One region of the Aurantiacibacter sp. MUD61 genome, then DNA from elsewhere that is predicted to be linked to it. Evidence: predicted binding sites of a transcription regulator. Region 1 holds the regulator's gene; the other holds the start of a gene.

What was found. Region 1 encodes LexA, which represses DNA repair genes until DNA is damaged. Its sites were predicted from a motif close to GTTCCNCNCTTGTTCT; they were not measured.
Region 2: a site for LexA is predicted at 3,024-3,039, ahead of O2N64_RS05875 (ribonucleoside-diphosphate reductase subunit alpha). Genes of this name have one in related genera too.

The regions. Positions count from the first base shown of each region.
Region 1 is NZ_CP115446.1:2,425,318-2,430,050, reverse strand. It holds gene O2N64_RS11660 (DUF3597 domain-containing protein) at 1-122, shown strand, start outside; gene moaC (cyclic pyranopterin monophosphate synthase MoaC) at 173-652, shown strand; gene O2N64_RS11650 (molybdopterin molybdotransferase MoeA) at 649-1,851, shown strand; gene lexA (transcriptional repressor LexA) at 1,924-2,586, shown strand; gene O2N64_RS11640 (ComEC/Rec2 family competence protein) at 2,685-4,733, opposite strand, start outside.
Region 2 is NZ_CP115446.1:1,223,109-1,227,841, forward strand. It holds gene nadB (L-aspartate oxidase) at 21-1,607, shown strand; gene O2N64_RS05865 (hypothetical protein) at 1,682-2,161, opposite strand; gene O2N64_RS05870 (hypothetical protein) at 2,251-2,472, opposite strand; gene O2N64_RS05875 (ribonucleoside-diphosphate reductase subunit alpha) at 3,097-4,733, shown strand, end outside.

The DNA.
Region 1 (4,733 bases):
CCGCTGAGCTGGGTGACAATGATTATTCGGGCAAGGCCGAAGAAAACATCTGGCTGCACCGTCAGGTGATGGCGAAAATCGCAGCCGAGGGCGGCAAGGTTCCGCCATCGATGCTCGACTGATATCCTCGAACTAGCTGACATGGCGGGCGATCTGCGATAGGTCGCCTGCCATGTCTGAGCTTACCCATCTGGATGATGACGGCGCGGCGCGCATGGTCGATGTCGGCGCCAAGCAAGTGACCGAGCGGAGCGCAACTGCTGCGGGCTTTTTGCGCGCTTCAGCCAGTACAATCGCTACCATTAGTGAAGGTAACACGCCCAAGGGCGATGTGCTGGGCACTGCGCGGATTGCCGGAATTATGGCGGCGAAAAAGACCGCTGATCTCATCCCGCTCTGCCATCCGCTTCCGCTGGACAGCGTCACAATCGACTTTGCCTTTCATGAAGAGAGCATTGCGGTCACTGCGACCGCGCGCCTTTCTGGCAAGACCGGCGTTGAAATGGAAGCGCTTACAGCAGCTTCCATCGCACTCCTGACACTTTACGACATGGCTAAAGCGCTCGAAAAAGGCATGGTGATCGAGCAGGTGCGGCTGCTGTCGAAGACCGGGGGCAAGAGCGGTGACTGGCACGCGAGCGAGGCAAGGTGAGCCCTCCCCCGCCGATTCCCTTGGAGGAAGCGCAAAAGCGACTTCTTGAGCTTGCTGAGCCGCTGGAATCCGAAATATTTCCCGTATCCACGGCAGCGGGCCGCTATCTTGCCGACAATCTGTGTTCTTTACGCGAAAATCCGGCGGCAGATCTTTCCGCAATGGATGGTTATGCCATTCGTGCAGACGATCTGGCGGGACCGTGGCGCATCATTGGTGAAAGCGCCGCGGGTCATCCATTTGCAGGCTCGCTGAAGCATGGAGAGGCGATACGTATCTCAACCGGCGCGCACATGCCGGACGCCGGCGGCGCGGTGCTTTTGCAGGAGCACGCGCACCGCGAAGGCGACACTCTGTCAGTGACGGATAGTCACTCAGCCAGCCCGCAATACGTTCGCAAGCAAGGCTTCGATTTCCGCAAAGGCGATGCGCTTCTTAAATCAGGAACGCGGATCGGTCCCGCGCAGATTGCCGTTGCGCTAGCTGGGGGACATTCGACAATCAACGCAGGGAAATTGCCGCAGATCACAATTATCGAATGCGGCGACGAGCTTGCAGCAGACCCCTTGGAGTCCGCAGATCACCAAATCCCCGCCACAAATGGCCCCATGCTCGCCGCGATGGCCGCGCCCTATGCTTCCCAATGTAAGGTGATCGGACCGATCGCCGACGATAAGGCGCAACTCATCGCCGCATTCGATCAAACCGAGGCGGATGTGATCGTTACCTGCGGCGGCGCTTCTGTCGGCGATCACGACCTCGTGCGTCCCGCCCTCGAAGACTGGGGCGCCACGCTGGACTTCTGGCGTGTTGCGATGAAGCCGGGAAAGCCGTTGATGGTCGCGCGCAAAGGCAAGACTATCATCCTTGGCCTGCCAGGTAATCCGGTCTCGAGTTTCGTTACCGGCTATTTGTTCTTGCTACCGCTGCTCCGCCGCCTCGCTGGGCCATCCGCATCATTACCCACGACCGTCATGGCGAAACTTACGGCGAAGCTGCCGCCGGTGGGTGACAGGCGCGAGTTCGTTCGCGCGCACCTAGCAGGCGGCGAGATCACCCCGGTGAACGAGAATGACAGCAGCGCCCTGCGCGCACTTGCAGCCGCCAATGCCCTCATCGAGCGACCGGAAGGGTCTGGCCCCCAAGAGGTGGGAACACCGGTTAAAGCCTATTTGCTCGAAAATGGCGGTATCGCTTGACTTCAGCAATTCTGTTTCATAATTGTTCTTTATTCGTTCCCGATGTGGAACATTTGAGTGAGGGACAAGCGCATGCTGACCGCGAAGCAACATGAATTGCTGTTATTCATCAATCGTCGTCTGGAAGAGGCGGGCATTTCGCCCAGCTTTGAAGAGATGAAAGAGGCGCTCGATCTGAAGAGCAAATCGGGTGTTCACCGCCTGATTTCGGCTTTGGAAGAGCGTGGCTTTATCCGCAGGCTTCCCAACCGCGCCCGTGCGCTCGAAGTCGTCAAAATGCCGGACAACGTTGCGAATGATGCGGTCGCCAAGGCCACAACGCCGCCTGCTTCCGCGCCTGCGCCCGCCAATGACGTGATCGAAATCCCTCTGCACGGCCGCATCGCCGCAGGTGTTCCGATCGAGGCGCTGGAAGACAGCCAGTCCCTTCCGGTTCCCGCAGCTTTGCTCGGCTCTGGCGAGCATTACGCTCTGGAAGTTTCCGGCGACTCTATGATCGAGGCCGGCATCTTCGACGGCGATTACGCTCTCGTGAAGAAGGGCAATACTGCGCGTGATGGAGATATCGTGGTTGCACTCGTCAATGGTGAGGAAGCAACGCTGAAGTATCTCTTCCATGAAGGCAGCAGCATTCGGCTCGATCCGGCGAATTCCTCTTACGATCCGCAGGTTTACGCTGACAGTCAGGTCGAAGTGCAAGGCAAGCTTGCCGGACTGCTGCGCCGCTACCACTAGATTTAGTTTTTGCATTCCAGAGGAAGCGCCGCGCAGTCTCCGGGACAGCGCGGCGTTTTCTCTTTGGAGTCTCGCGCATTGAGCAGACGCGGAGCGGGTCAGTCCTCTTCCCGCCTGCCGCGCCACCAGCCATGATCACCTTCGCTTTGGGCAACCGAGCGATAGCTTTCGTCACCAAGGTTGATGGCAAGCCCTCCGGTCGCGCTCAACATCCGGCCATCCGCCTTCAGCCAGCGCGGCTCGCAGCTTCGGGGTAACCAGCGATCGGCGATGACGATATCAGCGCGCTCGCAAGCGGCAGCGAGGGCGCGTTCGGCGACGATATCGCGGCTTCGGCTCATCAAGATGTGCCAGTCACGCCCGCCCCTATTGAGCGCAATCACGCAGAAATCGCGACTGCATTCCGCCCCCGGCCATTCAGCTAGTGGCAGTGGTTCACCCTCTACCCCGGCAAGCTCAAGCAAATTGTCGCGCGTAAAGCTGCTTCTCGTATCACGCAGGACCAGCAGGCGATCATCCTCTCCCGTGACGCCGACGTGGCGCCCGTCGCCAGAAATCAACACATCTGGCACGGGTGTGATCGCCAGGACGATGCAACCAATCGCAGCAGGCACAAATCCAAGCAATCGCGCCCTGCCACGCCACAACGCCAGCCAGAGACCCCCAGCGACAAAGAGCAGGACAGTGCCCAAGGTCATCTGTGGGATCAGTTTGACTGCGCCGGGTTGATCGGCCGTAAAATGGGCTATGCCAATTAGCAGGTCGAGAGATTTGCCGACCAGCCACCAGAATGGCGCTCCAGCACCGATGACATCGAAGATAAGCGCAATCGCGATCAGTGGCATGGAAATAAAAGTGACGAGCGGAATGGCGATCACATTGGCGAGTGCACCGTACACACCCGCGCGGTGAAAATGGAAAAGCACCACGGGCATCAGTGCTATTTCGATCACGAGCCCCGTAACGAGCAGCATGATCGTGCGCCGAGACAGCCAGGTCAGCCTACCCTCATCTCTTGGTGCGAGAAAGCGTTTCACCGGCTCGGCGTTATGCAATGCGATGATGGCGATGACGGCCGAGAAGCTCATCTGGAAGCTCGGACCGACAAGGCTTTCGGGCCAGACCAGCATCACTGCCATCGCCGCGACTGCTACCATCCGGAGCGACAGTGGCTCCCGGCCCAGAGCAAGCGCGATTAGCACCAGCAGAGCGGCAATGCAGCTACGCACCGTCGGCACCTCAGCGCCGGTGAGTAGGGTATACCCCACCCCCGCAAGCGCCGCGATTCCCGCTGCGGCCACCGGCAATCGCACGCGCAAGGTTAGCCAAGGCCACAATGCGAGCAGCTTGATGGATATCAGATACCCCGCTGCGATCACCGCGCTCACATGCAACCCACTGATAGACAGAAGATGCGTCAGCCCAGCGTCGCGCATCGCATCTTCATCCGCTTCGGAAATCCCTCCGCGATCACCGCTGGCAAACGCCGCAGCAATACTTCCCGCCGAGCCGCCCAATTCACCCCGCACATGATTGGATAGTACGCGCTGTAGCTGCGCTATAGGCGCCTGATCCCCACGTGCTGGTTCGATGATCGAAATGTCGCCCTGCACACTTCCGGTCGCGGCGAGGCCCTGAAACCAGGCCGTGCGAGCGAAGTTATAGCTCCCCGGCAACATGGGCGCCGTCGGCGGCATCAACCGTACCTGTGCCCGGATGAGCGCGCCTTCGGCCATTGCATCTTCAGCGTCTTCAATCGGCACGTTGATACGTATCTTGACCGCTTCCCCATCATCCGGCGAGCGAATGGCGAGCACCAGGCGGACGCGGTCCTGGGCGGGTTGTTCGATCCGCTCGAGAATGCGGCCTTCAATCTCTTCGAACATCGGCCTTTCAAAGGCCTCGGCACCGACCATTTCGGACCGCGTCCAGATCAGCGCAACGCCAAATGCGAATAGCAGGCCGATCCCGAGCAGGCCGCCGGTCAGATGCACGCGATCGTCTCGCCCGCGCCACCACGCCAATCCAGCCAAGGGGAGCATGAGGCCGGCAGCAATAGCGGCAACCCACATTGCGGTACTGGGAAGAGCGAACCACGCGCCAATCCCGGAGGCCATGGCAACCGCCATCCACGGCCCGCGATCGAA
Region 2 (4,733 bases), 1.2 Mb from region 1:
GGCGCGTGTTCAAGCGGGGCATGACAGCAATCCAATCAGACGTTCTCATCATCGGTTCGGGCGCGGCGGGGCTTACGGCGGCGCTGACGCTGGCGGAAAAGTGCAAGGTTCTGGTCCTCGCCAAGGGTACGCTTCACAGCGGCTCGACCGCCTGGGCGCAGGGCGGCATTGCGGCAGTGCTCGATGCGGGCGACACGTTCGAGGACCACATTCGCGATACCATGGTGGCAGGCGCCGGGCTGAATGATCGCGACACGGTCGAATTCGTTATCGAGGGCGCACCTGCCGCGATTGATCGCCTGTGCGAGCTTGGCGTGCCTTTCAATCGCGAGAGCGGCGATTTGCACCTGACGCGCGAGGGCGGCCATTCGCATCGCCGGATCGTCCATGTCGATGATGCGACCGGCTGGGCAGTTCAGGCGGCTCTCCTCAAGGCGGCAGAGGAAAATCCCAACATCACCCTGCTGCCCGATCGCACCTGCGTCGATCTCATCACCGGCCGCAATGCGGAAAAATATTCAGGATCGGGCCGCGTTTGGGGTGCCTATGCGCTCGATGTGACGACCGGAAAGGTGGAAACCTACACCGCCAAGGCCACGATCCTTGCGGCAGGCGGCGCGGGCCGCGTCTACCAGTTTTCGACCGCTCCGCGCGGCGCGACGGGAGACGGGATCGCGATGGCCTGGCGGGCAGGCGCGCGCGTGTCCAACATGGAAATGATGCAGTTCCACCCGACCTGCCTTTACAATCTGGAGGTGAAAAACTTCCTCATTACAGAGGCGGTGCGCGGCGAGGGCGGGCGGCTGTTCCACCCCGAAACCGGTCACCGCTTCATGGAGGATTACGACGCCGAGCGGATGGAGCTTGCTCCGCGCGATGTGGTTGCCCGCGCGATCGACGACCAGATCAAGCGCTACGGCCTCGATTACGTCCATCTCGACATCAGCCACATGCCCGCCGATTTCGTGACGCATCATTTCCCGACCATTCATGAAAAGCTGATGGGGCTGGGGATCGATATGACCAAGGGGCCGATCCCTGTCGTGCCCGCACAGCATTACACCTGCGGCGGCGTGGTGATCGATCTGGACGGACGCACCGATTTGCCCGGCCTCTATGCTGCGGGCGAAGTCACTGAAAGCGGCCTGCACGGCGCCAATCGCCTCGCGTCCAATTCCCTGCTCGAATGCTTCGTGTTCGGAGAAGCGGCGGGCAAGCATATCCTCGAAAACTGGGACGGGTTCGAAGCGCCGCCAGCGATCCGCGAATGGGATGAAAGCCGCGTCACCGATTCGGACGAGGAAGTCGTCATCAAGCAGAACTGGACCGAAATCCGCCGCATGATGTGGAACTATGTCGGCATCGTGCGCACCACCAAGCGGCTGGAACGCGCGGGCAACCGCATCGATCTGCTCGGCGAGGAAATCCGCGACTACTACGGCCACTTCCGCGTGACGACCGACCTCATCGAACTGCGCAACCTCCACCAATGCGCCGACCTGATCGTAAAGAGCGCCCTCAAACGCCACGAAAGCCGCGGGCTGCATTACACGCTCGACTATCCGGAGACAGCGGACGTGGTGGAGGATACGGTGCTGGTGCCTTAGGTTCGGACCGGCTTAACTAGTCCAATCTACAACGGATGAGACCAATCCGGAAGGCTCAACGCTGCGGGCTACATTCAAATACTGAGCACGATATCAGCGATTTCACCTTCGGGGCCGGCAAGAAGCCCACCCCAATCGAGGGTAATCTGCCCGTGGTCCGAAATGATTTGCATGGTGTGATAAGAGGTTTCGGTCGCTGGCGTCCCAGTTCTGTCTAGATACGCGTCATATACAGATGCACTCTGAAGTAGTGCCTCTAAGCGCTCGACAAGCGCAGTGTCGAGCATTTGACTATCATGACCCAGTAATTCGTATTCTGTACGGATCGACCCCCACGGATCCAACTGACGGATTTGCGCGAGCTGCCATAGGCCGTCGCCGTCTTGCCAAGCCAATGTGCTCGCGGTGCGGCTAATGTGGTGAGCTTCCGTGCTTGTGATGACTATCACCGGTTGCTCAGTGGGCATCTCAACGTTGAAGCGGGCCCAGATCTCCAACCCCCTCTCGATCTCCGCAATAGCCTCTGCGTCTGGCAAAACAGCGTCTTGCGCCACAATGGGAGCGATCGGGGCTGGTGTCGCCTGACAGCTAGCGAGAGCAACAAACAGAGTGCACGGGATAAGCCTGACTATCTGCAAATCCCTCAATCCCCCATCATCAGGATGAAGACGAAGGCAAGGAAGGTTCCGCCCAGGAACAGCATCCAGCTCCAGTAGAAATCGAAATCGATCCCGTATTCGGGCAAAACCACATCGACCTGGAAGATGTTCAGCATGCCGCCCGTCGCGCCGCCTGAGCCCATGAACAGGGCGACGATCAAGGCGAGCAATGCGCCGAAGGGTATGGCTTTCAGAAAGGCGATCATGACAAGGCTGGCTCCTGCCTGAAAATGATTGCCCAATGCTTAGCGGCTTCGCCCCTCGCGTCCAGCGCGGGGAGACGAGCGGTGGACAAATCGAACGAAAATTTCACGCCCGGATTCGATTGATTCACGGATCGCTCATTTTGAATCGCATTTGTGAAACTGCACAGATTTTTTTCCGCAGATTGATTTTACCCCTTGCGCATCGCGCGAGCCGTGGACTTTCCACGCGTCGCGGTGTCTTGTCGTTGCAACACACCGCAAATTCGCGGCACCAATTGGCGGTAAATCGCTTTTAACCCTCTTGCGTCTCACCCGCTGCCGATTCACTATGGGTTGTGGTCGTGACTGCGGGGCTACCCACTAGACCTTGTTTTTCCTCCCTACGTGCGGATTCGCACGAGGGGCCCGGATTCGGCGAATTCCGGCGGAGAGAACAGGGACATTGTGGACGATGCAGTGGGTGATCTGGTGATGGGCGGGGGATAAAGATTCCACGCCCATCCATGTGAAAAAGCGTTGTGAATGACTACATAGGGGTGACAACCCCGAGTCGAACACAAGCGGAACAAAAACGCAGGCGGCTGGGGATCATCCCCACGCCTGGCAGAAACGGGAACGGGGCAAATGGAATTTCGAAACGGAGACGATGCGGCAATGGGACTGGACGAAAACATGACGACCGACGCTCCTGAAAAGCCCGCATCTGAAAAAACAGCTCCGAAAAAGGCAAAGGCAGTAAGCATGGATAAGAAAGACGCCGGAAGCGAAGAGCTGGTGGCCGAAGCTGCCGCTGGCGCCATGGCCGAAGCGACCAAGGCTGCCATGACGGAAGCCGTCAAGCCCAAGAGCGATTCCAAGAGCATCCTGCCGCGCCGTTTCGACGTGAAGATCGACGAATCGCGCGATGCGAACCTGACCGAATTCGGCAAGGAAACGCTCACCGATCGTTACCTGTTGCCGGGTGAGAAATATCAGGACCTGTTCGCCCGCGTCGCCGATTATTATGCGGACGATGCCGAGCATGCGCAGCGCTTGTATGATTACATTTCCAACCTGTGGTTCATGCCCGCAACGCCCGTTCTCTCGAACGGCGGCACCACCCGCGGCCTGCCGATCAGCTGCTACCTGAACTCGGTTTCGGACAGCCTCGATGGCATCGTCGGCACGTGGAACGAGAATGTCTGGCTCGCTTCGAAGGGCGGTGGCATCGGCACCTATTGGGGCAATGTGCGCGGCATTGGTGAGCCGGTTGGCCTCAACGGCAAGACCAGCGGCATCATTCCCTTCGTGCGCGTGATGGACAGCCTCACGCTGGCGATTTCGCAGGGCTCGCTGCGGCGCGGCTCGGCGGCCTGCTATATCGACATCCACCACCCGGAAATCGAGGAATTCCTCGAAATCCGTAAGCCCTCGGGCGACTTCAACCGCAAGGCGCTGAACCTGCACCACGGGGTGCTGGTGACGGACGACTTCATGGAAGCCGTGCGCGCTGGCGAAAGCTACGATCTCGTCTCGCCCAAGGATGGCAGCGTCCGCAAGACGGTGGATGCCCGCTCGCTGTTCCAGAAGCTGGTCGAAACGCGTCTCGCCACGGGTGAGCCCTACATCGTCTTCTCCGACACGGTGAACCGCATGATGCCCAAGCATCACCGCGATCTCGGCCTCAAGGTCTCGACCTCGAACCTGTGTTCGGAAATCACCCTGCCGACAGGTGTCGACCACCTCGGCAACGATCGCACCGCCGTTTGCTGCCTGTCCTCGCTCAACCTCGAAAAGTGGGAAGAGTGGAATGGCGACAAGCAGTTCATCGAAGACGTGATGCGCTTCCTCGACAATGTCCTGCAGGACTATATCGACCGCGCGCCGGACGAGATGGCCCGCGCCAAATATTCCGCTGCGCGAGAGCGTTCGGTCGGCCTCGGCGTCATGGGCTTCCACTCCTTCCTGCAAGCCAAGCAAATCGGCTTCGAAAGCCCGATGGCGAAGGTGTGGAACCTGAAAATGTTCAAGCACATCAATGCCAAGGCGAACGAAGCATCGATGATGCTCGCCAAGGAACGCGGCCCGTGCCCCGATGCAGAGGAAATGGGCGCGATGGAACGCTTCAGCTGCAAGATGGCAATCGCGCCGACCGCGTCGATCTCCATCATCTGCGGCGGCACCAGTGCCTGTATCGAGCCGATCCCGGCGAACATCTACACCCACAAGACCCTGTCGGGCAGCTTCGTGGTGAAGAACCCGCATCTGGAAAAGATCCTCGA